Regions from separate parts of the Antribacter sp. NEAU-D49 genome, predicted to be linked through region 2. Evidence: predicted binding sites of a transcription regulator. Region 2 holds the regulator's gene; the other holds the start of a gene.
What was found. The regulator HrcA, encoded in region 2, represses chaperone genes, less so after heat shock. The targets are predictions, from matches to a motif close to TTNGCACTCGNNNNNNNCGAGTGCNAA.
Positions count from the first base shown of each region.

Region 1 (11,402 bases), on a different contig from region 2:
CCGCGGCGAGCAGGTCCTCGTACACGCCGGTCGCGGCGTTGAGGCCGTGACCCGACGGGAGGTTGCGGACCTTCTCCGCCACGACGCCGCCCTCGAGGCCGGCGTTGATGGCGATCTGCTTGAGCGGGGCCGAGATGGCGGCGGCAACGATCTGCGCACCGGTGGCCTCGTCACCCTCGAGCTCGAGCTTGGCGAACGCGATGGCGCCGGCCTGGATGAGGGCCACGCCACCACCGGCGACGATGCCCTCCTCGACGGCAGCCTTGGCGTTGCGCACGGCGTCCTCGATGCGGTGCTTGCGCTCCTTGAGCTCCACCTCGGTGGCCGCGCCGGCCTTGATGACGGCGACGCCACCGGCCAGCTTGGCGAGGCGCTCCTGCAGCTTCTCGCGGTCGTAGTCGGAGTCCGACTTCTCGATCTCGCTGCGGATCTGGTTCACGCGACCGGCGATGAGGTCGGCGTCGCCGGCACCCTCGACGATCGTGGTCTCGTCCTTGGTGACGACGACCTTGCGCGCCTGGCCGAGCAGGTCCAGCGTCGCATTCTCGAGCTTGAGGCCCACCGTCTCGGTGATGACCTGGCCGCCGGTGAGGATCGCGATGTCCTGGAGCATGGCCTTGCGGCGGTCACCGAAGCCCGGAGCCTTGACGGCGACGGACTTGAAGGTGCCGCGGATCTTGTTCAGCACCAGGGTCGCGAGAGCCTCGCCCTCGACGTCCTCGGCGATGATGAGCAGCGAGCGGCCCGACTTCATGACCTGGTCCAGGACCGGGAGCATGTCCTTGACGTTCGAGATCTTGGACTCGACGATCAGGACGTACGGGTCCTCGAGCACGGCCTCCTGGCGCTCGGGGTCCGTCTCGAAGTAGCGCGCGAGGAAGCCCTTGTCGAAGCGCATGCCCTCGGTGAGCTCGAGCTCCAGGCCGAAGGTGTTCGACTCCTCGACCGTGATGACGCCCTCCTTGCCCACCTTGTCGAGGGCCTCGGCGATGAGCTCGCCGATCGCGGGGTCACCGGCGGAGATGGCGGCCGTAGCAGCGATCTCCTCCTTGGTCTCGATCTCCTTGGCGGCGTTGAGCAGCTGCTCGGTCACAGCCTCGACGGCCTTCTCGATGCCGCGCTTGACGGCGATCGGGTTGGCGCCGGCGGCGACGACGCGCAGGCCCTCCTTGACGAGCGCCTGAGCGAGGACGGTCGCGGTGGTGGTGCCGTCACCCGCGACGTCGTCGGTCTTCTTGGCGACCTCCTTGACGAGCTCGGCGCCGATCTTCTCGAACGGGTCCTCGAGCTCGATCTCCTTGGCGATGGAGACACCGTCGTTCGTGATCGTCGGCGCGCCCCACTTCTTGTCGAGCACGACGTTGCGGCCCTTGGGGCCGAGGGTGACCTTGACGGTGTCTGCGAGGACGTTGAGCCCTCGCTCCATGCCCCGACGAGCTTCCTCGTCGAACGCGATGATCTTGGCCATGGGGAAAAATCCTCCGCTGGTGGCGTGTGTCGGTCGGCCGGCGCCCGCGACGGACGACCCTCCGCCCCGGCGTCCATGTCTCGCCGAGGCAGCAGGCCTCACCGTTCGACCTTGCTTGTCACTCTCAGTCCGAGAGTGCTAACCCATTATTGGCACTCTCGACCGGAGAGTGCAAGACGCCTCAGGGGGCGAGGGAGGGCAGCCGGAGCACGTCGAACTCCCGGCGGAGCGCGCGACGGGCCGCGTGCCAGCCCCCCATGCCGTGCACACCGGGGCCGGGCGGCGCGGACGAGGAGCAGAGGTACACACCTTCAGCGCCCCCGTGGAACGGCTCCCAGCCGCCCGCCGGGGAGAGGAACATCCTCGCCATCGTCACCGCGCCTGCCGCGATGTCGCCGCCCACGTAGTTCGCGTCGTGCAGCGCCATGCGCGACGCCGGCACGCACCGCGCCGACACCACCACGTCCCGGAAGCCCGGCGCGAACCGTTCGAGCTGCGCCGTCACCGTCTCCGTGACGTCGACGTCCGAGCCGGCGGGAACGTGCGCGTACGTCCACAGGGGGCGCAGCCCGCCCGCCACGCGGCCGGGGTCCGTGACGACAGGGTCGCTCACCAGCACCACAGGCTGCTCCGCGTGCCGTCCGCGCGCCACCTGGTTCTCCGCGGCGGCCAGCTGCGCACGGCTGCCGCCGAGGTGGACGGTTCCCGCGCGCCCGACGTCGGGCACCGCCCACGGGACCGGGCCCGACAGCGCGAAGTCCACCTTGGCTGCCCCGTTGCCGTGCCGGAAGCGGCCGAAGGCCGCTCGCGCCCGCGGCGAGAGCCGCGTGCCCATGATCCGCGCGACGGCACCGGGTGCCGTGTCGAAGAAGTACGTCCGCGCGGGCGGGAGGTCCCGCGCGGTCCGGACCTCGCGGTCCGTCTCGATCTCCCCGCCGTGCGCCAGCAGATCCTCGACCAGAGCCGCGACGATGGCCCCCGAGCCGCCGGCCGGCAGGGGCCAGCCGCCCGGCCCGTGCGCGAGCGCCGCCAGCAGCAGGGACGTGCCCGCCGCCGCGAGCGACGGGAGCGGCGCGATGGAGTGAGCGGCGACCCCGCTCAGCAGCGCGGGCGCCACGTCGCCGGAGAAGCGCCGGTCCCACAGGGGGGTGCCCTGCTCGACCAGTCCGCCCGCGAACCGCAGCCCGGGCCCGGCGGCGCCGAGGGCGGCACCGAAGCCGCCCAGGAGGCCCGACGGCGCCTGCCCGCGGGAGCGGCCCTGCGGCACGCCCGTCGTGCCGGTCATGCCTGTGAGGGTGCGGCGGTCGCCGAGCGCGAGGGCCGCGACGTGTTCCCAGCCCTCCACGAGAGGCCCGAGGAGACTGCGCCAGGCCGGGCCGTCCGGGCCCAGCGCCTCGGCGGTGCGCCCGAGGTCGTGATACGCGAGGCCCGCCCGGCCGCCGTCGAGCGGCTGCGCATAGGAGATGTCCGGTGTGCGGAGCTCGACCCCGCGCGCGGCGAAGTCGAAGGCCCGCAGGAAGGGCGAGGACCAGGCCATCGGGTGCACGGCGGAGCAGACGTCGTGCAGGAGCTCCGGACGGCCCGCCAGGCCGGGGAGGGTCCGCGAGCCGCCACCGATCGTGGGCTGCGCCTCGAGGACACGCACGGACAGACCCGCGCGCGCCAGCGTCACCGCGGCGGCCAGGCCGTTGGGCCCCGAGCCGACCACGACGGCGTCGAGCAGAGTCATGCCCCCATCACAGCAGACCTCGGCGTCGAGCGCCGACGGGGTTGTGCCGGATGCACCCTCCGGCGCGAGGGGCGGGCGACGGGCGGGCGACCCCGCCCGTCTGCCCCTCGGTCAGGTCACGTCGCGCGTCAGAGCGGACGGACCTGCTCCGCCTGCGGGCCCTTCTGCCCCTGCCCCACCTCGAACTCGACCGACTGGCCCTCGTCGAGGGTGCGGTAGCCGTCGGTCTCGATGGCGCTGTAGTGGACGAAGAGGTCCTGTCCACCGGAGGTCGGAGTGATGAAGCCATACCCCTTCTCCGCGTTGAACCACTTGACGGTGCCCTGGGCCATGTCTTTCTCCTTGTACCTCTCGCACGGGACACTCGGTCGACCCGTGGTGATTCGAGGGTAGTGGTCCGTCTCACACCAGGGAAGCATCATTGTCGCGGATGTCGGATTCCGCGATCAGCGAACGCGCAGGTCAGAAGGCTTCTGCCTGTCACACGAGCCTCGAAACACCGCCATCATCGCGGGCGTAATACGGGGCGACTCGGACAGGGTGTGAAAATGCGCCCGAGGGCCGCCGTCCTGGCGGACGACGACCCTCGGGTGCGTGACGGAGCGGCTCGGCGCCGGAGCCGGGTGAAGTGCAGGTCAGCCTGCCGGGACCTGCGGGGTGACGTCGGTGACCATGATCACCCAGAGCGCCTGCGGGGAGGCGGCGACTGCCTCGGACACGACCAGCTGCGTCTCGGGGATCCCTAGGATGGCCGCGACAGCCTTCGCCTCGTTCACCCGGTTCTCGCCGTAGAAGATCGTGTTCACCGTCGCGTCGGCGCCTTCCTCGGCCTCGTCGGCGATGGGCTCGGCGTTCGTGAAGCCCCACGGCTCCAGGTAGCCGACCGTCTTGGCGGCGAGCTTGTCCACGGTGGCCGCGTTGCCGCTGTAGTTGTAGACCCAGATCGTCGCAGCCGGGTCGCCCGCCGCGATCAGAGCGGGGATGTCCGGCGCCGGCGGAGCCTCGGGCGACGGCGACGCCTGATCGGCCGGGGCGGAGGGGTCGGTCGACGGCGCGTCGGTGGCAGCGACGGTCGACTGGTCCGTCGGCGTGTCGGCGTCGGCCGGACCGTCCTGTCCGGTGATGAACGAGATGGCGCCCCACGCCACCACGGCACAGACCACCGCGACGAGGAGGAACGGCCAGGCCGAGCTCCAGCCGCTGCGTGGAGCACGGTGCACCCCGACCGGGGCGCCGCCGGGCACAGCGACGTCGAACTCGTCGGGCGGGTAGGGGTACGCGCTCTTGGTCACGGCGGAAAGGGTAGCGGGTCAGCCTGGGGCCGGGTGACCGGCCTCAGCCCTTCTCGTCCGCGAGACGGCGCCCCGAACGGGCCCGCTGGCGGGTGGAACGGAGGCGACGCAGGCGCTTGACCAGCAACGGGTCCTGCGCGAGGGCGGCCGGGGAGTCGATCAGCGCGTTGAGAACCTGGTAGTAACGAGTGGCCGACATGCCGAACAGCTCGCGCACCGCTTCCTCCTTCGCGCCGGCGTACTTCCACCACTGGCGCTCGAAGGCGAGGATCTCCCGGCCGCGGTCGTCCAGGCCTTCGGCGGCGCCCTCCGACGTCGCCTCGACCTGGGGTTCCACCGGGACGACGGCGGCCTCGGCGGCCAGCACGGTCACGACCATCTCTCTCATCGGCTGCTCCTCATACCGCCACACTAGGCCCGGGTACTGACAAGCCCGTCATTCACCTCCTGGCCACCTGGGCGACCTCCTCGGAACCTCCCCGTCATCTGGGTTCGACGCCCCTGCCCGCGTGTCGGTGGGGACCGGTAGCGTCGCCCGCGTGGAGATGACGACCGAACAGACCGCGCCCGCCGGCGCCGCGCCCGCACCTCGACCTCCGTTGTCGCAGGTCATCGCACCTGACTGGGCGGCAGCACTGGCAGACGTCGAGGACCAGGTGCACGCCATGGGCGACTTCCTGCGCGCCGAGACCGCCGCCGGGCGCGCCTACCTGCCCGCGCCCGGCGACATCCTCGCCGCGTTCCAGCGTCCGCTCGCCGACGTGCGGGTGCTGGTCGTGGGCCAGGACCCCTACCCCACCCCGGGGCACCCGATGGGCCTCTCGTTCTCGGTGCAGCCCACCGTGCGGCCGGTGCCGAAGTCGCTCGCCAACATCTACAAGGAGCTCGGCGAGGACGTCGGGGCGCCGATGCCCTCGAACGGCGACCTGCGCCCCTGGGCCGACCAGGGCGTGATGCTGCTGAACAGGGTCCTGACGGTCAGGCCGGGCGAGGCCGGCTCGCACCGCGGCAAGGGGTGGGAGGCCGTCACGGAGGCGGCGATCCGCGTCCTCGTCGCCCGCGGTGGGCCCCTTGTCGCGATCCTGTGGGGACGGGACGCCCAGTCGCTGAAGCCCTGGCTCGGCGACGTGCCATACATCGAGAGCGCCCACCCTTCGCCCCTGTCGGCGCACCGCGGATTCTTCGGGTCGCGGCCCTTCACCCGGGTGAACGAGCTGCTCACGGCTCAGGGCGGCGAGCCGATCGACTGGACGCTGCCCTGATCTCAGCCCTCCGGATGACAGGCAAGTAGATACTTGCCTATGCTGGGGGTGTGGACGACGTCTTCAAGGCCCTGGCCGACCCGACCCGGCGAGCTCTCCTCGACGAGCTCGCCGACCGGGACGGCCAGACGCTGTTCGAGCTCTGCGGCCGGCTGCTGAACAAGCACGGGCTGAGCTCGTCGCGCCAGGCCGTCTCCCAGCACCTCGACGTGCTGGAGGCCGCGGGCCTCGTCCACACCCGGCGCGAGGGCCGGTACAAGTTCCACGACCTCGACACCACGCCGCTGCGGCAGATCGCCGAGCGGTGGCCAGTCCCACCGGAGGAGTGACCATGCGCATCACCGTGACGAGCGTGTTCGTCGACGACCAGGAGAAGGCCCTGCGCTTCTACACGGACGTGCTCGGCTTCGTGAAGAAGAACGACGTCCCCGTGGGCGAGTACCGCTGGCTCACCGTCGTGGGCCCGGGCGAGCCGGACGGCGTCGAGCTCCTGCTGGAGCCGTCGGAGCACCCGGCCGTGAAGCCGTTCAAGGAGGCGCTGGTCGACGACGGCATCCCGATGACGTCCTTCGGTGTGGACGACGTGCAGGCGGAGTACGAGCGGCTCACCGCCCTCGGCGTCACGTTCACGCAGCCGCCCACGCCGATGGGCCCCGTGACCACCGCTGTGTTCGACGACACATGCGGGAACCTCATCCAGATCGCGCAGGTCTGACCCCTCACCGAAACCTGGCTGGGGCACGATGGGTCGGTGAGCATGACGACCCCCGATCCTGACTCAACCTCGACGGTCTCGACCCGGCCCACCACGCCGTCGGCCCTCTGGACCAGGTACGTCGCCATCGGCGACTCCTTCTCCGAAGGGCTGTGGGACCCGCACCCCGACCTGCCCGACACGCAGCGCGGCTGGGCGGACCGCCTTGCCGAGGCGCTGTCCGCCCGCCGCGTCGCCGACGGCCAGGCACCCCTCCAGTACGCCAACCTCGCGATCCGTGGGCGCCTGCTCCGGCCGATCCTCGCCGAGCAGCTCCCGGTCGCGCTCGAGGCCCAGCCCGACCTGGTGTCCGTCGTGGGCGGCGGGAACGACATCCTCCGGCCTGCGGCCGACATCGACCTGCTGTCGAGCCACCTGGAGGACGCGGTGGTCAAGATCCGCGCCACCGGAGCCGACGTGCTGCTCGGCACGGGCTTCAAGGCGGGCGGCGCGCTGAGCTGGACCAACGGCCGCGTGGGCATCTACAACGCCAACGTCTGGACGATCGCGCGACGGCACGGCGCCCACGTCGTCGACCTCTGGGGCATGCGGGCGCTGCAGGACCTGCGCGTCTGGTCGGAGGACCGCATCCACCTCACACCGGACGGGCATCACCGCGTGGCGCAGGCCGCCCTCACCGCGCTCGGGCTCGAGCCCGACGACACCGCGTGGGACGAGCCGCTCGGCACCGCCCAGCGCCTCACGCTCGCCGCACAGGCCCGGGCCAACGCCGCCTGGGCCCGCACCCACGTGGCGCCGTGGATCAGGCGCCGGCTCACCGGCAAGTCGTCCGGTGACGGACGTACCCCCAAGTGGCCGACGCCGGACGTGTGGCCTCGAGCGTAGGCGCACGCCCCTGGCTCAGACGCAGTCGAGGTGACCTGCGTGCGATCTCGCCCGCGCGCAGGTCACCTCGACGCAATCGTTAGGCGATGGCGAACCCGCCGACCGGGTACCACGGGCTGGCGACCCCGCCCTCGACGGCCCTCGCCGACACCGAGGTCGTGCCGGGCTGGACGGACAGGACGGCGGTCCGGCGCTCACCGGACACCGTGTGCAGGGACGTGCCGGAGCCGCTCACGATCCGCACCTGGACCCGGTCGCAGTCACCGGTCCGCACGGTGACCGACGAGATGGTGCGCGAGGCGTCGAACGTGCACAGGCCCGTGTTGACGCTCATGCCAGCCAGGTGCGCGGCTCCTGCGGTCAGAACCTGTCGAACTGGCCACGTCCCACGCGCGAAAGCGTGGACGAAGCGTGGACGGCGGTAGGCAACCGAGGCCTGGCCAGAGCGAGAATCGGTCGCCTACCTGCACATACTGGAGCCGCCTGTCGGGTTCGAACCGACGACCTTCCGTTTACAAGACGGGAGCTCTACCAGCTGAGCTAAGGCGGCACAGCCGCGGGATCGGTCCTCCGCGAGCCGGGGACAAGCCTAGCGCCTCCCGGCGCGCCAGCCCGAGCCCGTTCACCACGTCGGTCGGTTGTCAGTCGCCGCCACGAAAGGAGCCCTGGCTCCCGACACCGGCAGGGGTGTCAGGAGCCAGGGCTCGTTCGTGCGGCAGCAGGTCAGCCGGCCTGGCCGGTGATCGCCTCGGTCAGGTTGCCCACGACCTGCCACTCCTGGAACTTCTCACCGTCGATCAGTACGGTGGGCGTGCCGCTGAAGAAGTCCTGGGTCTGGACGTCCTCTGTAGCGGCGGTGACCCACTCGCTGAACTCGCGCTCGGCCTCGCCGCTGGAGATGCCGTCTGCCACGTCGGCGGAGGCGCCCGCCTGCTCGGCCAGGTCACCGAGCTGCGCGTTCGTCAGGCCGCCGGTGTTCTCCTGCGGCTGGTTCGCGAACAGCAGGTCGTTGTAGGCCTCGAAGGCCTCCGGCGCCTGGTCGGCGACCCAGGCGGCAGCGGACGCCGCACGTGTCGAGTACTCGGTGCCCTGCGACGCACGGTCGAGGATCGCGACAGGGTGGATCACGAGGTCGACCTCGCCCGCCTCACGCATCTCGTCGATGCTGGCGCCGTTGGTCTGCTCGAACTGACCGCAGATGGGGCACATGTAGTCGACGTACACGTCGAGACGGGGAGCGTCCTCGTTGCGCTCTCCCGCGGCACCCGAAGCCCCGACGGCGATGCCCGTCTCCTCGACCACGCCGGCCGGGAAGCGGTCCACCTTCTCCATCGTGGACTTCTGGCCCTCCTGCACGATGAACCAGATGACGATCCCGAGGAAGATCACCAGGCCGCCCAGCACGATGAGCGTGACGAGGCGGGTGGTCTTCTCGCGGGCCTGCTGCTTCTTCTGCAGGGCGAGCGCCTCGGCGCGCGCAGCGTCGCGGCGCTCGGCCTTGGACATGTTCTGGCTGGTCGACATGGGGGTCCTTCGTGTCGGCGCACTGGTGTGCGACGTTTCGGCGAGGGCGTAGGGCCGCCTACCCCGTCAGGGTACCCGCATTACCTGGGCATGGGCTGAGACAAATCCGTGCGCAACGGGCGTGCCAGCAAGCGTCCGATCAGGCCTCGGGCACCCCGGGCGTCATTCGATCTCGGGACGCCCCGGCAGCGGCCACCAATGGACGACCAAAGGGTCGGCGAGCCAGGCCGAGAGCGCCACCCAGGTCAGCACGAGAGCGATCCCCACGATGACCGCCGCGCCCACCCAGCCCGGCGCGACGAGCGCCAGCAGCGGCCGCGCGCCCGACCTGGTCCCGGAGCCAGCCGGCCCGAACCAGGCGACGAGGGCCGCGACGAGCAGCGCCGTGATCAGCACCCAGGTATCCACGATCGGCTCGTTCATGCCGCCCACGGACCGCGCTTCGACGCTGGTCTGCGGCACCACGATCACCCGCCCGGGCCCGAAGACCCACAGACCGATCATGACGGTGAGCACTGCCGCGCACGCTGCCACGAGCAGGGCCGGCAGGGCACCGAAGACGGCCCGGACGAGGTGCCACGGCGACTTCAGCGCGGCGACGGTGCCCTCGAAGCGGCTTGCGCCCCGTCGTGCCCGGCGAGCGTGGAACTCGTCCACGACCACGCCTGACATGCGGGACGTCACCACGAGGACCACCAGGATCGCGAAGGCGAGCCCGGGGCGCGTGGCGCCGAGCACGACGATGGGCAGCGCGACGGCCGCGACGGTTCCCCGGCGGCGAGCGAAGGCGGGCGCCTGGTACGGCGGCACGACGACCACGGCCGGGGCCGACGGCGCGAGGGCCGCCCCCCGGCCCTTCCCCCGGACCGGCGCGGGGACCTCGTCCTCCGGCTCGGGCGGCACGTCGCCCACCGCCCGGTACCGGTCCTCGCCGAGCGGGCGCACAGGGAGCCCGACCGCCCGTCCGGTCACGGACCGCCCCTTGCGCACCGGCCCGTCAGGCAGAACCGCCGTGTCACCGGGCAGCACCGCCGTGTCGGCGGCTCCCGGCCCGGCCTCCAGCACCGCGGTCCCCGCCGCGGCGGACGCACCGACCGACCCGGCGACGGCGAGCTCCCGCCCGTCGAGCGAGAGCGTGTCGTCGCCCCCCAGAGCCCCGAGCACCTCGGTGTCGTCGGCCCCCGGCATCAGCACGGGCACGGCCACGCCGGCGTCGAGGTCCTCGGCAGACCGGCGGAGCGCCCGGGCCACCTCCGTGGGCCCCCACCGTTCGGTGGGGACGGCCCGCAGGGCGGCGCCGAGCGCGCGGGCCGTGCGGGACGGCAGCCCGATGAGGTCCACACGCCCCTCCCGCGAGCGCCGCAGCACGGCTTCGGTAGGACGCACGCCGAAGGGCGGACGGCCGGTACCGGCGAAGACGAGCACGGCGGCCCAGCTCCACCAGTCGGTGTCGGGGCCGGGCTCTGCGCCGTCGAGCAGCTCGGGTGCCAGGTAGCCGGGGGTGCCCATGACGAAGCCGGACGCGGTGGACCGCGCGTCGCCGAGGGCGTGCGCCAGCCCGAAGTCGATGAGGACGGGGCCGTGGCGGGCGATGAGCACGTTGGACGGGGTGAGGTCGCGGTGGACCACGCCGGTGCCGTGCACGGCCTCGAGGGCGTCGGCGAGCTGGTCGGCCAGCTCGAAGAGGTCGTGGGCGTCGAGCGCTCCGCCTTGGTCGATCTCGTCCTCGAGGGTGGGGCCGTCCACGAGCTCCGTGACGATGAAGGCCTCGGGGCCGTCGAGCTCGGCGTCGAGCACCCGGGCGACGGAGGGGTGGCGCAGCCGCTGGAGGGCTTCGGCCTCGCGACGGAGCCGCTCCCGGGCGCCGGGCTCGTCGAGGTGGCGGTGCAGCAGCTTGAGGGCGACGGGACTGCCCCCGTCGTCCTCGGCGCGGTAGACGGCGCCCATGGCTCCGCTGCCGAGCGGCTCCACGATCGTGTAGCCACCGACGACGGTCCCCGCGGCGGGCCTGGCCTCGCCCATGTCCACGTCACCCATGGGCCACCTCCCTCATGGTGGACACCGTAACGGTCGGCCGCCCTGTCGTCGCGCTACCGACGCCTGCTGATCGGGCGGCTGACCTGTGCGTTGGGTGGTCTCATCGCCCCGGGTGACCCGGTCCCTGGTTAGTGTGGAGACGCGGACGACCCCGTTACCCTAGGAACGGTAGGAAGTTTCGTAACGGAAGGCAAGGGGTAGATCATTGCCAGGTAAAGACGGATACGACCTCGTGGTGGTGGCCAACAGGCTGCCGGTGGACTTCTCGGTAGCCCCGGACGGCGAGCTGACCTGGCAACGCTCCCCAGGCGGCCTGGTCACCGCCCTGGAACCGGTCATGCAGCAGGCCGACGGCGCGTGGGTGGGCTGGTCCGGAGCACCCGACCTGGCCCACGAACCGTTCGACGCCGACGGCATGCGCCTCGTCCCGGTCACCCTCAGCGCGTCCGAGATCGAGCGCTACTACGAGGGCTTCTCGAACGACACCCTC
Region 1 is NZ_JBXTSN010000012.1:96,622-108,023, forward strand. It holds gene groL (chaperonin GroEL) at 1-1,468, opposite strand, end outside; gene AC060K_RS11275 (phytoene desaturase family protein) at 1,650-3,197, opposite strand; gene AC060K_RS11280 (cold-shock protein) at 3,326-3,529, opposite strand; gene AC060K_RS11285 (LytR C-terminal domain-containing protein) at 3,833-4,489, opposite strand; gene AC060K_RS11290 (DUF3263 domain-containing protein) at 4,533-4,877, opposite strand; gene AC060K_RS11295 (uracil-DNA glycosylase) at 5,035-5,751, shown strand; gene AC060K_RS11300 (ArsR/SmtB family transcription factor) at 5,802-6,080, shown strand; gene AC060K_RS11305 (VOC family protein) at 6,083-6,466, shown strand; gene AC060K_RS11310 (SGNH/GDSL hydrolase family protein) at 6,509-7,351, shown strand; gene AC060K_RS11315 (hypothetical protein) at 7,431-7,685, opposite strand; tRNA gene AC060K_RS11320 (tRNA-Thr) at 7,826-7,901, opposite strand; gene AC060K_RS11325 (DsbA family protein) at 8,075-8,875, opposite strand; gene AC060K_RS11330 (protein kinase domain-containing protein) at 9,038-10,912, opposite strand; gene AC060K_RS11335 (bifunctional alpha,alpha-trehalose-phosphate synthase (UDP-forming)/trehalose-phosphatase) at 11,148-11,402, shown strand, end outside.
Region 1: the regulator HrcA is predicted to act here: its motif matches at 1,584-1,610, upstream of groL (chaperonin GroEL).

Region 2 (11,402 bases):
CCTACGCCTACGTCCGGCTCACCGGTGGACAGCCGGCCTGACCGAAACTCTTTGCCCGATCTGTGCGTTATCTCGCCGACACATCTCCTGGAAGGGTGCCCCTATGAGTGACACCAGCGCGACCGGTCCGACGCCCGAGCCGCAGCAGCCGTCGACCCCTCCGACGCCCGAGCCGGGCGCGCCCGAGCCCGCGGCCCAGCAGCCTGAGCAGCCCCAGCCGGAGCCGCCGGCCCGGCCGCAGCCGGCGTACGGCGCGTACGCGCCCCCGCCGGCCGAGCCCGGTCAGGGGATGCCCGCCTACGGGGCGCCCGGACCGTACGGGGCGTCAGGTCCGTACGGCCCGCCGTCGGCCCCTCAGGCGCCGGACTGGAACCGCTCCGCCCACCAGCACACCGGCCCGGTGCGGATCGGTGACGCCGTGGGCTACGGGTTCTCGGCCTTCGGCCGGAACGCGGGCATCTGGCTCGCCGTCGCGTTCGTGATCGCGGTGGCGGCGTTCATCGTCACGCTGGTCACCACACCGGCGCTGACCGACACGTTCCGCCTCTTCTCCGACCCGGAGCTCCTCGCGGACCCCGCCGCCATGGAGGCGGCGACCGCCGCTGCGGAGGAGGTGACGCTCACCGGCCAGCTCCTGTCCATGGTGGGATCGGTCGTCGCGTCGATCCTCGGCTTCTTCCTGTACCAGGGGGCGCTGGTGCAGACGCGGGACGGGTCGGCCTCGTTCGGCGCGTTCTTCTCCATCAGCAACTGGGGCGGCGTGGCGACGCTCGCCGTGCTCCAGGCGCTCCTGAGCCTCGTGGCCCTCGTGCCGGGCGTCGGCCTGCTGCTGCAGATCGTGGTGGGCTTCTTCCTCCTGGCGGCGCCGTACTACGTGCTCGACCAGGGGCAGGACGGGCTGACCGCCATGCGGTCGAGCGTGCGCCTCGTCTCGTCGAACTTCGGGGTCGCGATCCTGGCCTTCCTCGTGGCGGTCGGGCTCAGCATCGCCGGCTTCCTCGTGTGCGGCATCGGCCTCCTCGTGGTGGTGCCGGTGCTCGTGCTCATGGGCGCCTACCTGTACCGCCGTCTCGAGGGCCAGCCGGTCGTCGTCTCCTGACGGCACGGCTCGTTCGGGTCGCGCTCCCTCGACCCTCGGTTCAGAGTTGATCCTCAGGAGGACCCGAGGAGAGGGAACACATGAGCGAGAACACGCCCGGCGTGCCGCGCGACCCGAACGAGCCTGACCGGTACGGCGAGAGCACGCCGACGGACCCGTACGCCCCGCGCCCCTCCGAGCCCGACCCGGAGGTACCCCGCCCGTCCGACCCGGAGCCTGTGCTGCCCGACCCTGTCCGGCCCGAGCCCTACGACCCCGGCCCGGTGCGGCCCGAGCCCACGGAGCCTCGTCCCACCGAGCCGACGCCGGGTCCGATCGAGCCCGAGCCCTTCAACCCGCCGGCCGAGCCCTCGCCGTACTCCGCGGCGGCCGAGCCGCCGGCCTACGGGGCGGGGCCCGCCTCGGGCAGCCCGGCTTACGGCAGCTCGTCGTCGGGCGGTCCCGCGTCGGGCGGTCCCGCCTACGGCAGCTCGTCGTCCGGCACGGGTCCGTCGTCGGGCGGCCCGTACGGACCCGGCGACCCGGTCCAGCCCGGCCCCACCCCGCCCGGCAACTACGGGGCGATGCCCTCGTACAGCGGGTCGGGCGGCTCCTCGGGGACGTCGGGGTACGGGACCACCTCGGGCGGCTTCTCCGTCGGTGAGGCCCTGTCCTTCGGGTGGAACACGTTCAAGGGCAACGCCCTCGCGTGGATCCTGTACGTCGTGATCCTCGCCGTGGTCAACGGCGCGTTCAACAGCGGCCAGATCAGCGACTACCAGGAGCAGATGAACGCCGCGCTCGAGGGGCGCACCCTGGCGCAGACCGGCGTCACCTTCGGGGCGACCGCGCTGTCGATCCTGGGAGCCATCATCTCGGCGGTGCTGCAGGCGCTCGCCGTCCGAGCGGCGCTCAAGGAGGTCTCGGGCGAGCGGCCCACCCTCGCCTCGTTCTTCTCCGCGGACCGGATGGGCGCGGTCATCCTTGCCGCCGTGATCGTGGCGGTCCTGACCACCCTGGGCCTGTTCGCGTGCGTGCTGCCCGGCCTGGCGATCATCATCTTCGCCACGTTCACCTACCACAACGTGCACGACAAGGGCCTCGGCGCCTGGGACGCGTTCACCACGAGCTTCCGGCTGGTGGCGCAGAACTTCGGGTCCGTCTTCCTGCTGCTGCTCGCCGGCCTCGGCCTGATGATCCTCGGCTCGATCCCGTGCGGCCTCGGCCTCCTCGTGGTGGTCCCGGTCGTCACGATCGCGATCGCGTACGCGTACCGGCGCCTGACCGGCGGGCCGGTCGCCGCGGTCTGAGGTGGGCTGAGCCCGCCGCGGCGCGGGCGGGACCGCGCCCGTCTCAGACGGTCACGAAGTCGATCAGCTCCTCGACCCGGCCCAGCAGGGCCGGGTCGAGGTCGCGGAAGTCGCGGACGGTACCCAGGATCCTCTTCCAGGCGCGGGCCACGTCCTCCTGGGTGTCGGCGGGCCAGCCCAGCTCGCGGAGGATCCCGCGCTTCCACTCGGTGCCCCGATCGATCACGGGCCAGCGGGCAAGCCCCAGGCGCTCGGCGCGCACCGCCTGCCACACGTCGACGTAGGGGTGGCCCAGCACCAGCACCGTCCCGGGTGCGACGCCGCGCAGGGCCTCGTCAGCCAGCCGCTGCTCCTTGGAGCCGGGCACCAGGTGGTCGACGAGCACCCCGACCCGGCGCTCCGGATCGGGGTCGAAGGCGGCCAAACGTTCGGCGAGGTGGTCCACGCCGTCGAGCATCTCCACCACCACGCCCTCGATCCGGAGGTCGTCGCCCCAGACCTTCTCGACGAGCTCCGCGTCGTGCTTGCCCTCCACCCAGATGCGGCTGCCTCGCGCCACCCGGGCACGGGCCCCGTGCACCGCGACGGAGCCGGAGGCGGTGCGGGCGGGGGCTGCGGGCGCCCGGGTCACCACGGGGGCGGTCAGCTCCACCGGCTTGCCGTCCACCCAGAACCCCGGGCCCAGGGGGAATGTGCGGGTGCGCCCACGACGGTCCTCCAGGACCACCACGTGCATCCCGCCCGACTTCTCCACCCGGACCACCGCGCCCACCCAGCCGGTGTCGACGTCCTCCACCACCAGTCCCGGCTCGGCGGGCACCGGCGTGGATGCCGGGCGCCGCCCTCGGGCCGCGCCCGGGAAGGACGGGGACAGGACGTCGGAGCCGTAGCGGTCGTCTCGCACGGTCGCGAGCCTAGGCGCGCGGAGCGTCGCCCCGACGGAGCCGGACGCCGCGTGTCCCGCCCTCTCGCCGAGACAGTGCGTTCGTCCGACGGCGGCACTGTCTCGGCGCAGGGTTGGCGAAAGGGCGGCGCGTGGGCGCGCCCACGCTCCCCGCCCCTGGTTGGATGACGGCATGACGACGACGCCGCCTGCGAGCGACCTGAACCTCGACGAGCGCGTCACCCTGCTCTCGGGCAGCGGGTCGTGGCTGACCCAGCCGCTGCCGGGCCGGGGCGTCCCCGCCGTGGTGCTGAGCGACGGCCCGCAGGGCCTGCGGTACCAGCCCGGCGTCGGCGACCACCTGGGTCTCGGGCACAGCGAGCCGGCCACCTGCTTCCCGCCCGCCGTGACCCTGGCCAGCACCTGGGACGAGGACCTCGCCGCCGAGGTGGGTCGCGCCGTCGGGGCAGAGGCGCGGGCGCTCGGGGTGGGCGTCGTCCTGGGCCCAGGGCTCAACATCAAGCGCCACCCGCTGTGCGGGCGAAACTTCGAGTACCTCTCCGAGGACCCCGTCGTGAGCGGCCGCATGGCGGCAGCCCTGGTCGAGGGCATCCAGTCGCAGGGCGTGGGCGCGTGCCTCAAGCACTTCGCGGTGAACAACCAGGAGTCGCACCGGTTCGTCGTGGACGCTGTCGTCGACGAGCGCACCCTGCGGGAGATCTACCTGGCGGGCTTCGAGCACGCGGTGCGGAGCGCCCGGCCGTGGACGGTGATGGCGTCGTACAACCTGCTCGACGGGCTCCACACCACGGAGCACCACGGGCTGCTCACCCGCATCCTCCGGGAGGAGTGGGGCTTCGACGGGCTGGTCATGAGCGACTGGGCCGCCGTGCACGACCGGGCAGCGGGGGTCGCCGCGGGGCTCGACCTCGAGATGCCGGGCAGCCGCGGGCTCTTCGACGCGGAGGTGCACGAGGCGGTCCGCACCGGCGCGCTCGCGGAGGAGGCCGTGACGACGTCGGCCCAGCGGGTGCTCGACCTCGTGGCCCGTGCGCCGAAGCCCGGGGACGCGCCCGGCGTGGTCCCCGACGACCTGCGCGCGGCCGACGACGCCCTGGCGCGCCGGGTCGCGGCGGCGGGCACCGTCCTGCTGCGGAACGACGGGCTGCTCCCCCTCACGCCGGGCGTGCGGCTGGCGGTCGTGGGTGCGTTCGCGGAGGAGCCGCGATTCCAGGGCGCCGGGTCGTCGCAGGTGAACCCCACCCGCGTCACGTCGGTGCTCGACGAGCTGCGCCGCCGCGGGGTGGAGGTCACCTTTGCGCGTGGCTACGAGCCGACGCGGTCGGCCGACGACGCGGCGCTCCTCGCGGAGGCGATCGACGTGGCGAGCGGCGCCGACGTCGTCGTCGTGCTCGTGGGGCTGCCCGCCGTCCGCGAGAGCGAGGGCTTCGACCGGGACGACCTGACCCTCCCCGCCCAGCACGACGCCCTGGTGACGGCCGTGGCCGCGGTGAACCCGCGCACCGTCGTGGCGCTGTCGAACGGTGGCCCGGTGCTGCTGCCGTGGCGCGACCGCGTCGCGGCGATCGTCGAGTCGTATCTGGGCGGGCAGGCCGGCGGAGCCGCGCTCGTCGACGTGCTGTTCGGCGACGCGGAGCCGGGCGGGCGTCTGGCGGAGACCTTCCCGGCCCGGCAGGAGGACGTCGCGTCCGACCCGTGGTTCCCGGGGCACCCCCACCAGGTGGAGCACCGCGAGGGCCTCATGGTGGGCTACCGGCACCACGTCACGTCCGGCATCGAGCCGGCCTACGCATTCGGGCACGGGCTCGGCTACACCACCTTCGCGTGGAACGGCGCGGCGCTCGACCGGCAGACCATCACGCCGGGCGACGACGTCACGGTCACGGTGACCGTCACGAACACCGGCGGCCGCGCGGGGTCCGACGTCGTCCAGGTGTACGTCCACGACGCCACGGGCGTGGTGCTCCGCCCCCGGCGCGAGCTCGGCGGGTTCGCGAAGGTGCACCTGGCGCCCGGCGAGAGCCGCGAGGTGCGGGTGCGGGTGCCCGCCAGGGCGTTCGCCTTCTACGACGCGGGAGCGCCGGGCTGGCGTACACCGGTGGGCCGCTTCGAGGTCGAGGTGGCCCGCAGCTCCGTGGACGTGGTGGCCACGCTCCCGGTCGAGGTGGAGGGCGGGGTCACGGCCGCGCCCCAGCCCGCCGACGCCGAGCCGGTGGCGCGCACGGACGACGAGTTCGCCCGGCGGCTGGGACGCCCGGTGCCCAGGCCGCGCCCGGTGCGCCCGTACACGCGCGACTCGCTGCTGGGCGAGGTGGGGGAGAGCTCGCGTCTCGGCGCCCTGCTCCAGCAGGCGGTGAGCCGCCGTACCCCGGTCGACGAGGCCGGTGACGAGGCGTCCCGGCAGATGCTCGAACGGTCCTCGCGCGAGCTGCCGCTGCGCGCGGTCGCCATCTTCTCGCGTGGAGCGATCGACCTGCCCACGCTCGACGCGCTCATCGCGGCGATGAACGGCCGCCCGGCCGACGCCGCGAGGCACGCGGCGACCGCCGTGTCGGGCCGGGCCCGCGTGCTTGCATCGGCGGTCCGGGCCAGGCTGGGCAGACAGCGGTAGGGCCGGTCCGGCCCCTGAGCGGTCGCGGAGGAGGTGCGGAGGTGCGCGAGCGAGCGGAACGCGCGATCCGGGCCGCCGTGCGCGCCGTGGGGCGGCTCCCCGCCCCGGTGGTGCGAGTCCTGGCCGGGCCCCCGCACGTCGTGGACGGGCAGCGCCTGTACCCCGAGGTCCAGGCCGCGCTGCGGCTGGCCCCGCTCGTCCGGCCCCGGCCGGGCGAGACCGTGGAGCGGGCGCGCGCCCGGGTCGCGTTCGAGGCAAGGCTCCTGCACGACCCGGTGCCCGTGGCGCGTGTCGAGGACACCGCGGTCCAGGGCTCCGGCGGGCCGGTCCCCGTCCGGCTCTACCAGGCGGACCCGGCCCGCCCGCCCGACGGGATCGTGGTGTACCTCCACGGTGGGGGCTTCGTCCTCGGCGACCTCGACACGGCCGACCCCGTCTGCCGTTTCCTCGCGCTGGCGGTGGACGCCGTCGTGATCTCCGTCGACTACGCCCTGGCTCCGGAGCACCCCTTCCCGGCCGCCCTGACCGACGCCCTGGACGTGTTCCGTCACGTGCGTGACCAGCCCGGCCCGTGGTCGGACGCGCGGCTCCCGGTGGCCGTCGCGGGCGACAGCGCGGGCGGCAACCTCGCCGCCGTCGTGGCGAACCTCACCCGCGACGACGCCGATGGCGGGCCGGCCTTCCAGCTCCTGCTCTACCCGGGCACGGACATGACCCGCAGGTACCCGTCGGAGGCCCTCTTCGACGGGTACGCCCTGGCGGCCGACCGGCTGTCCTGGTACCACGGCAAGTACCTGCCCGACGGCGTCCCCGCGTCCGACCCGCGCGTCTCACCGATCCGCGCCCGGGACCTCTCCGGCGTGGCTCCGGCCCACGTGGTCGTCGCGGGCTTCGACGTGCTGCGGGACGAGGGTCTTGCTTACGCCGCCCGCCTCCGCGACGCTGGGGTCCCCACCACCGTCCAGGTCGTGACCGGCCACGTCCACGGCTTCGCGAACGCCGTGGGGATGAGCCGGCACGCGGCCGAGGCGCTCGCCGAGGCGGTCCAGCCTCTTGCCACGGCGCTGCGCACCGGTAGTGTCGGTCGCCCCGCGTAGAATTAGCACTCAGGAACCGAGAGTGCCGGACGGAGGTGCGCGCGATGAGTGAGGATCGCAGGCTGGACGTGCTGCGGGCCATCGTGGAGGACTACGTCCGCACGAGAGAGCCCGTGGGCTCGCGCGTGCTCACGGAGCGGCACCAGCTGGGCGTCTCGCCCGCGACGGTGCGCAACGACATGGCCGCCCTCGAGGAGGCCGGGTACATCGCGCAGCCGCACACCTCCGCCGGGCGCATCCCGACCGACAAGGGCTACCGCCTGTTCGTGGACCGGCTCGCCGAGGTGAAGCCGCTCTCGCAGCCGCAGAAGCGCGCCATCGAGACCTTCCTCTCCGAGGCGGTGGACCTGGACGACGTGATGACTCGCGCCGGACGCCTCATCGCCCAGCTCACCGGCCAGGTCGCCGTGGTGCAGTACCCGTCGCTCCGGCGGTCGGGCCTGCGGCACCTGGAGCTGGTACCGACCGGCGAGTCCAGGCTGCTCGTCGTCGTCATCACCGACACGGGCCGGGTGGAGCAGCGCTTCCTCGACGTGACGCCCGGGCTGGACGAGGGCACCCTGGGCGAGCTCCGGGCGCGCCTGAACGCCGCGGCGGCCGGCAAGCGGCTGGCCGACGTCGGGGCGGCGTTCGACCGCGTCATGGCCGCGCTGCCACCGGACGTGCGGCCCGTGGCCTCCGCCGTCGCCGACCTCGTCACCGAGACCCTCGGCGAGGAGAGCGAGGAGCGCATCGTGCTGGCCGGGCAGGCCAACCTCGCCCGGGCGGGAATGCGCTTCGAGCAGGGTCTCAGCCCGGTGCTCGAGGCGCTCGAGGAGCAGGTCGTCCTGCTCGGCCTGCTCACCGAGATGGTCGCCGACCAGAGCGTCGCCGTCCGGATCGGCCACGAGAACCGGCTCGAGGGCCTGACCGAGGCGTCGGTGGTCTCCTCGGGCTACGGTACGGACGGCGACACGCTCGCCATCCTCGGCTCGATCGGCCCCACCCGGATGGACTACCCCGGCACCATCGCGGCGGTGCGCGCCGTCGCCCGCTACCTCTCCCGGGTCCTGCCCACGTGACGTCCACCTGACCCCCGCCCGCCCCGGGCGCGCGACCGATGCACCGGGTCGCGCCCGGCGACGGGCACCTGAGCACCGTTACCTGACCAGCCGACCGAACCGTCTGCGAAGAGAGACCTGTGACCGACTACTACGAGATCCTCGGCGTCCAGCGTGACGCCACGCCCGAGCAGATCAAGAAGGCGTACCGCAAGCTCGCGCGTGAGCTCCACCCGGACGTCGCGGGCGAAGCAGGCGAAGAACGGTTCAAGGACGTCGCGCGCGCGTACGAGGTGCTGTCCAACGCGGACAAGCGCCAGCAGTACGACATGGGCGTGGACCCGACCGCCCCGGGCGGCGGCGCCGGGGGCGGCTTCGGCAACGGCTTCGGCTTCCAGGACATCTTCGAGACGTTTTTCGGCGGCGGGCAGCCGTCCGGACCGGTGCCGCGTGCCCGGCGGGGCAACGACGCGCTCGTGCGGCTCGACCTCGACCTGGCCGAGGCCACCTTCGGGACCAAGCGCGAGCTGCAGGTCGACACCGCCGTAGCGTGCTCCACGTGCGGGGGTGACGGCGCCCGTCCGGGCACGTCGGCGCGCACCTGCGACGTCTGCCACGGACGCGGTTCCGTCCAGCGCGTGGCCCGGTCGTTCCTCGGCCAGGTCATGACTACCGCGCCCTGCGCCGCGTGCGGCGGCTTCGGCACCGTCATCCCGGAGCCGTGCTCCGACTGCGCCGGCGAGGGTCGCGTGCGCTCGCGCCGCACCGTGACCGTGAACGTGCCGGCCGGTGTCGACACGGGTACCCGCATCAAGCTGACCGCTCAGGGCGAGGTCGGTCCCGGCGGTGGTCCCGCCGGCGACCTCTACGTGGAGATCCGCGAGCGGGCCCACGACACGTTCGTGCGCCGCGGGGACGACCTGCACTGCACCCTCCAGGTGCCCATGACGGCCGCGGCCCTCGGGACCGTGCTGGAGCTCGACACGCTGGACGGGCCGCAGGAGATCGACCTCCGCCCGGGCACCCAGCCGGGGCAGGTCGTCACGCTCAAGGGGCTCGGCGTGGGCCACCTCCACGCGAACGGCCGCGGCGACCTCAACGTCCACATCGAGGTTCTGGTGCCCACCGCGCTGGACGCCGAGCAGGAGGAGCTGCTGCAGACCCTCGCGCGGCTGCGCGGGGAGGAGCGGCCCGACCCGCGGCTGTCCGCCGCGCACCCGGGTGTCTTCTCGCGGCTGCGTGACAAGCTCTCCGGACGCTGACCGATGAGCGCGCCGGTGTTCCTCGCGGAGACGTCGTCGGCGGCTCCGCTCGCGGCCGTCACCGAGGGGTCGGTCTACGTGCTCGACGGGGCCGAGGGCCGGCACGCGGGAGTGGTCCAGCGGCGCGGCCCCGGTGAGCGCATCGACGTGGTCGACGGCGCGGGCGTGCGGCTCGAGACGGTCGTCGAGTCGGTCGAGGGCGGGTCGGTGCACCTGCGGGTGGGCCGCGTCGTCGTCGAGCCGGCGCCGTCGGTCGTCGTCACGCTCGTGCAGGCCCTCGCGAAGGGCGACCGGGACGAGCTGGCGATCGAGGCGGCGACCGAGCTCGGTGCCGACGCGATCCTGCCCTGGCAGGCCGAACGCTCCGTCGTGGTGTGGCGGGGAGACCGGGCCGCCAAGTCGCGGGCGCGCTGGGTGAGCACCGTGCGCGCGGCCACCAAGCAGGCCCGACGGGCCTGCCTGCCGACCGTCGGGGACGCCGTCACCACCAAGCAGCTCGCCGTGCGCACGGCCGAGGTGGTGGGCGCGGGCGGCGCCGTGGTGGTGCTGCACGAGGAGGCGACCACGCCGCTGGCGGGGGTGCCGCTGCCGGTGGCCGACCCGGGGGCCGCGCGCGAGCTGCTCGTCGTCGTGGGTCCCGAGGGCGGTATCTCGGAGGCGGAGCTGGCGGCTCTGACCAGCGCCGGGGCGGTCGCGGCCCGCCTCGGTCCGCACGTCCTGCGCACGTCCACGGCCGGGCCGATCGCCGTGGCGCTGCTGAGCGAGCGCCTGGGCCGCTGGGCGGTGTGAACGGGGCGGTCGCTGCGGTCGCCCGCGTGACGTGATCGGCAGATTGCGGTCGCCCTCGTGACGTGATCGGCAGTTCGGTGGGGGGTGGGGCGGTAGAAAAGCCCCTCACCCCCCCCAAGGCCGATCAACCCGGCCCGGCGGGGCCGCCCGCGTGCGGTCCGGGCCGGGGGGGGGGGGGCGGGGCCGGCCCCCCCCCCCCCCCCCCACCGAACTGCCGATCACGCGGGCAGGGAGGGCTAGCCTGCCTGCTGCACCACGAAGTCGACCCGGCGGTTGACCGCCTGGTCCTGCGGGGTGCTCTCGACGACCTTGGGCACCGACTCGCCGAAGCCCTGCGCGGACATCCGCTCCTGCGCCACGCCGAGGCCCACGAGCGTGCTGAGCACGGTCTGCGCGCGGCCCTGGCTGAGCGCCAGGTTGTGCTCCGCCGTGCCCACGGAGTCCGTGTGCCCCTCGATCCGCACCGTGACGCCGGGGTTGGCGAGAAGCACCGCGGCGGCCTGCTCGACCGTCGCCCTCCCCTCCGGCGTCAGGTCGGTGCTGTCGGTGACGAACGTGATCGGCGGGATCGCGATCAGCTGCTCCTGCACCACCTGGGGGGCGGCGGTCGGAGTCGGGGACGGCGTCACGCTCGGGGACGGGCTGGGCGACGCGCTGGGGGAGGTGCTCGGTGACGCGCTCGTGGAGGCGCTCGGCGACGCCGAGGACTCCTCGTCCCGGCCGTCGTCCTCGGCCCGCACGGCGTCGGCCGGCATCAGCGCGCGCACCACGCGCACGCCGTCGACGCCCTCGACCACGTCGGTCGCATCCAGGCCGTCTGCCTCGTTCTGGGCGATCAGCGTCCCGTCCCGGCCGACGAACGACACCTCGACGTCGGTGAGCCCGGCCTCGGCGAGGGCGGCCTCGGACGCGGCCGTGAGCTTCTCCTCGATCACGCCCTCCCGGAAGAACGTGTCCTGTGCCCCCGTGAGCAGCCCGAACCCGACGGCCGTGACCACGATCGGCGCGACCACGCGGCGCCGTCGGCTCATGCCTTCACCTCGGTCTCCGGCTCCGTCCGGGCCGGGGTCGTCGCCTCGGCAGCGGCGGCCTCCGCCTCGTCCTCGGCGATCGCGGCAGCCTTGGCGGCCTCGTCCTCGATCTGGTCGACGTCGGTGTAGTCCACCTTCTCGTTGAACTTCCCGGCGCGGTCCTGGCCCGCCACGAGGTACTCCTGGTACTCCTTGAGACCGGCCTCGTCGTCGTCCACGAGGTACTGCGCCTGGTCGGACCAGGAGCTCGCGGCGGGGGCGAACTTGATGCCCGCGGTGA
Region 2 is NZ_JBXTSN010000030.1:21,324-32,725, forward strand. It holds gene AC060K_RS19130 (hypothetical protein) at 1-41, shown strand, start outside; gene AC060K_RS19135 (hypothetical protein) at 104-1,099, shown strand; gene AC060K_RS19140 (hypothetical protein) at 1,180-2,388, shown strand; gene AC060K_RS19145 (DUF3097 domain-containing protein) at 2,432-3,292, opposite strand; gene AC060K_RS19150 (glycoside hydrolase family 3 C-terminal domain-containing protein) at 3,465-5,903, shown strand; gene AC060K_RS19155 (alpha/beta hydrolase) at 5,945-7,000, shown strand; gene hrcA (heat-inducible transcriptional repressor HrcA) at 7,045-8,061, shown strand; gene dnaJ (molecular chaperone DnaJ) at 8,181-9,302, shown strand; gene AC060K_RS19170 (16S rRNA (uracil(1498)-N(3))-methyltransferase) at 9,306-10,091, shown strand; gene AC060K_RS19175 (OmpA family protein) at 10,328-11,122, opposite strand; gene AC060K_RS19180 (helix-hairpin-helix domain-containing protein) at 11,119-11,402, opposite strand, start outside.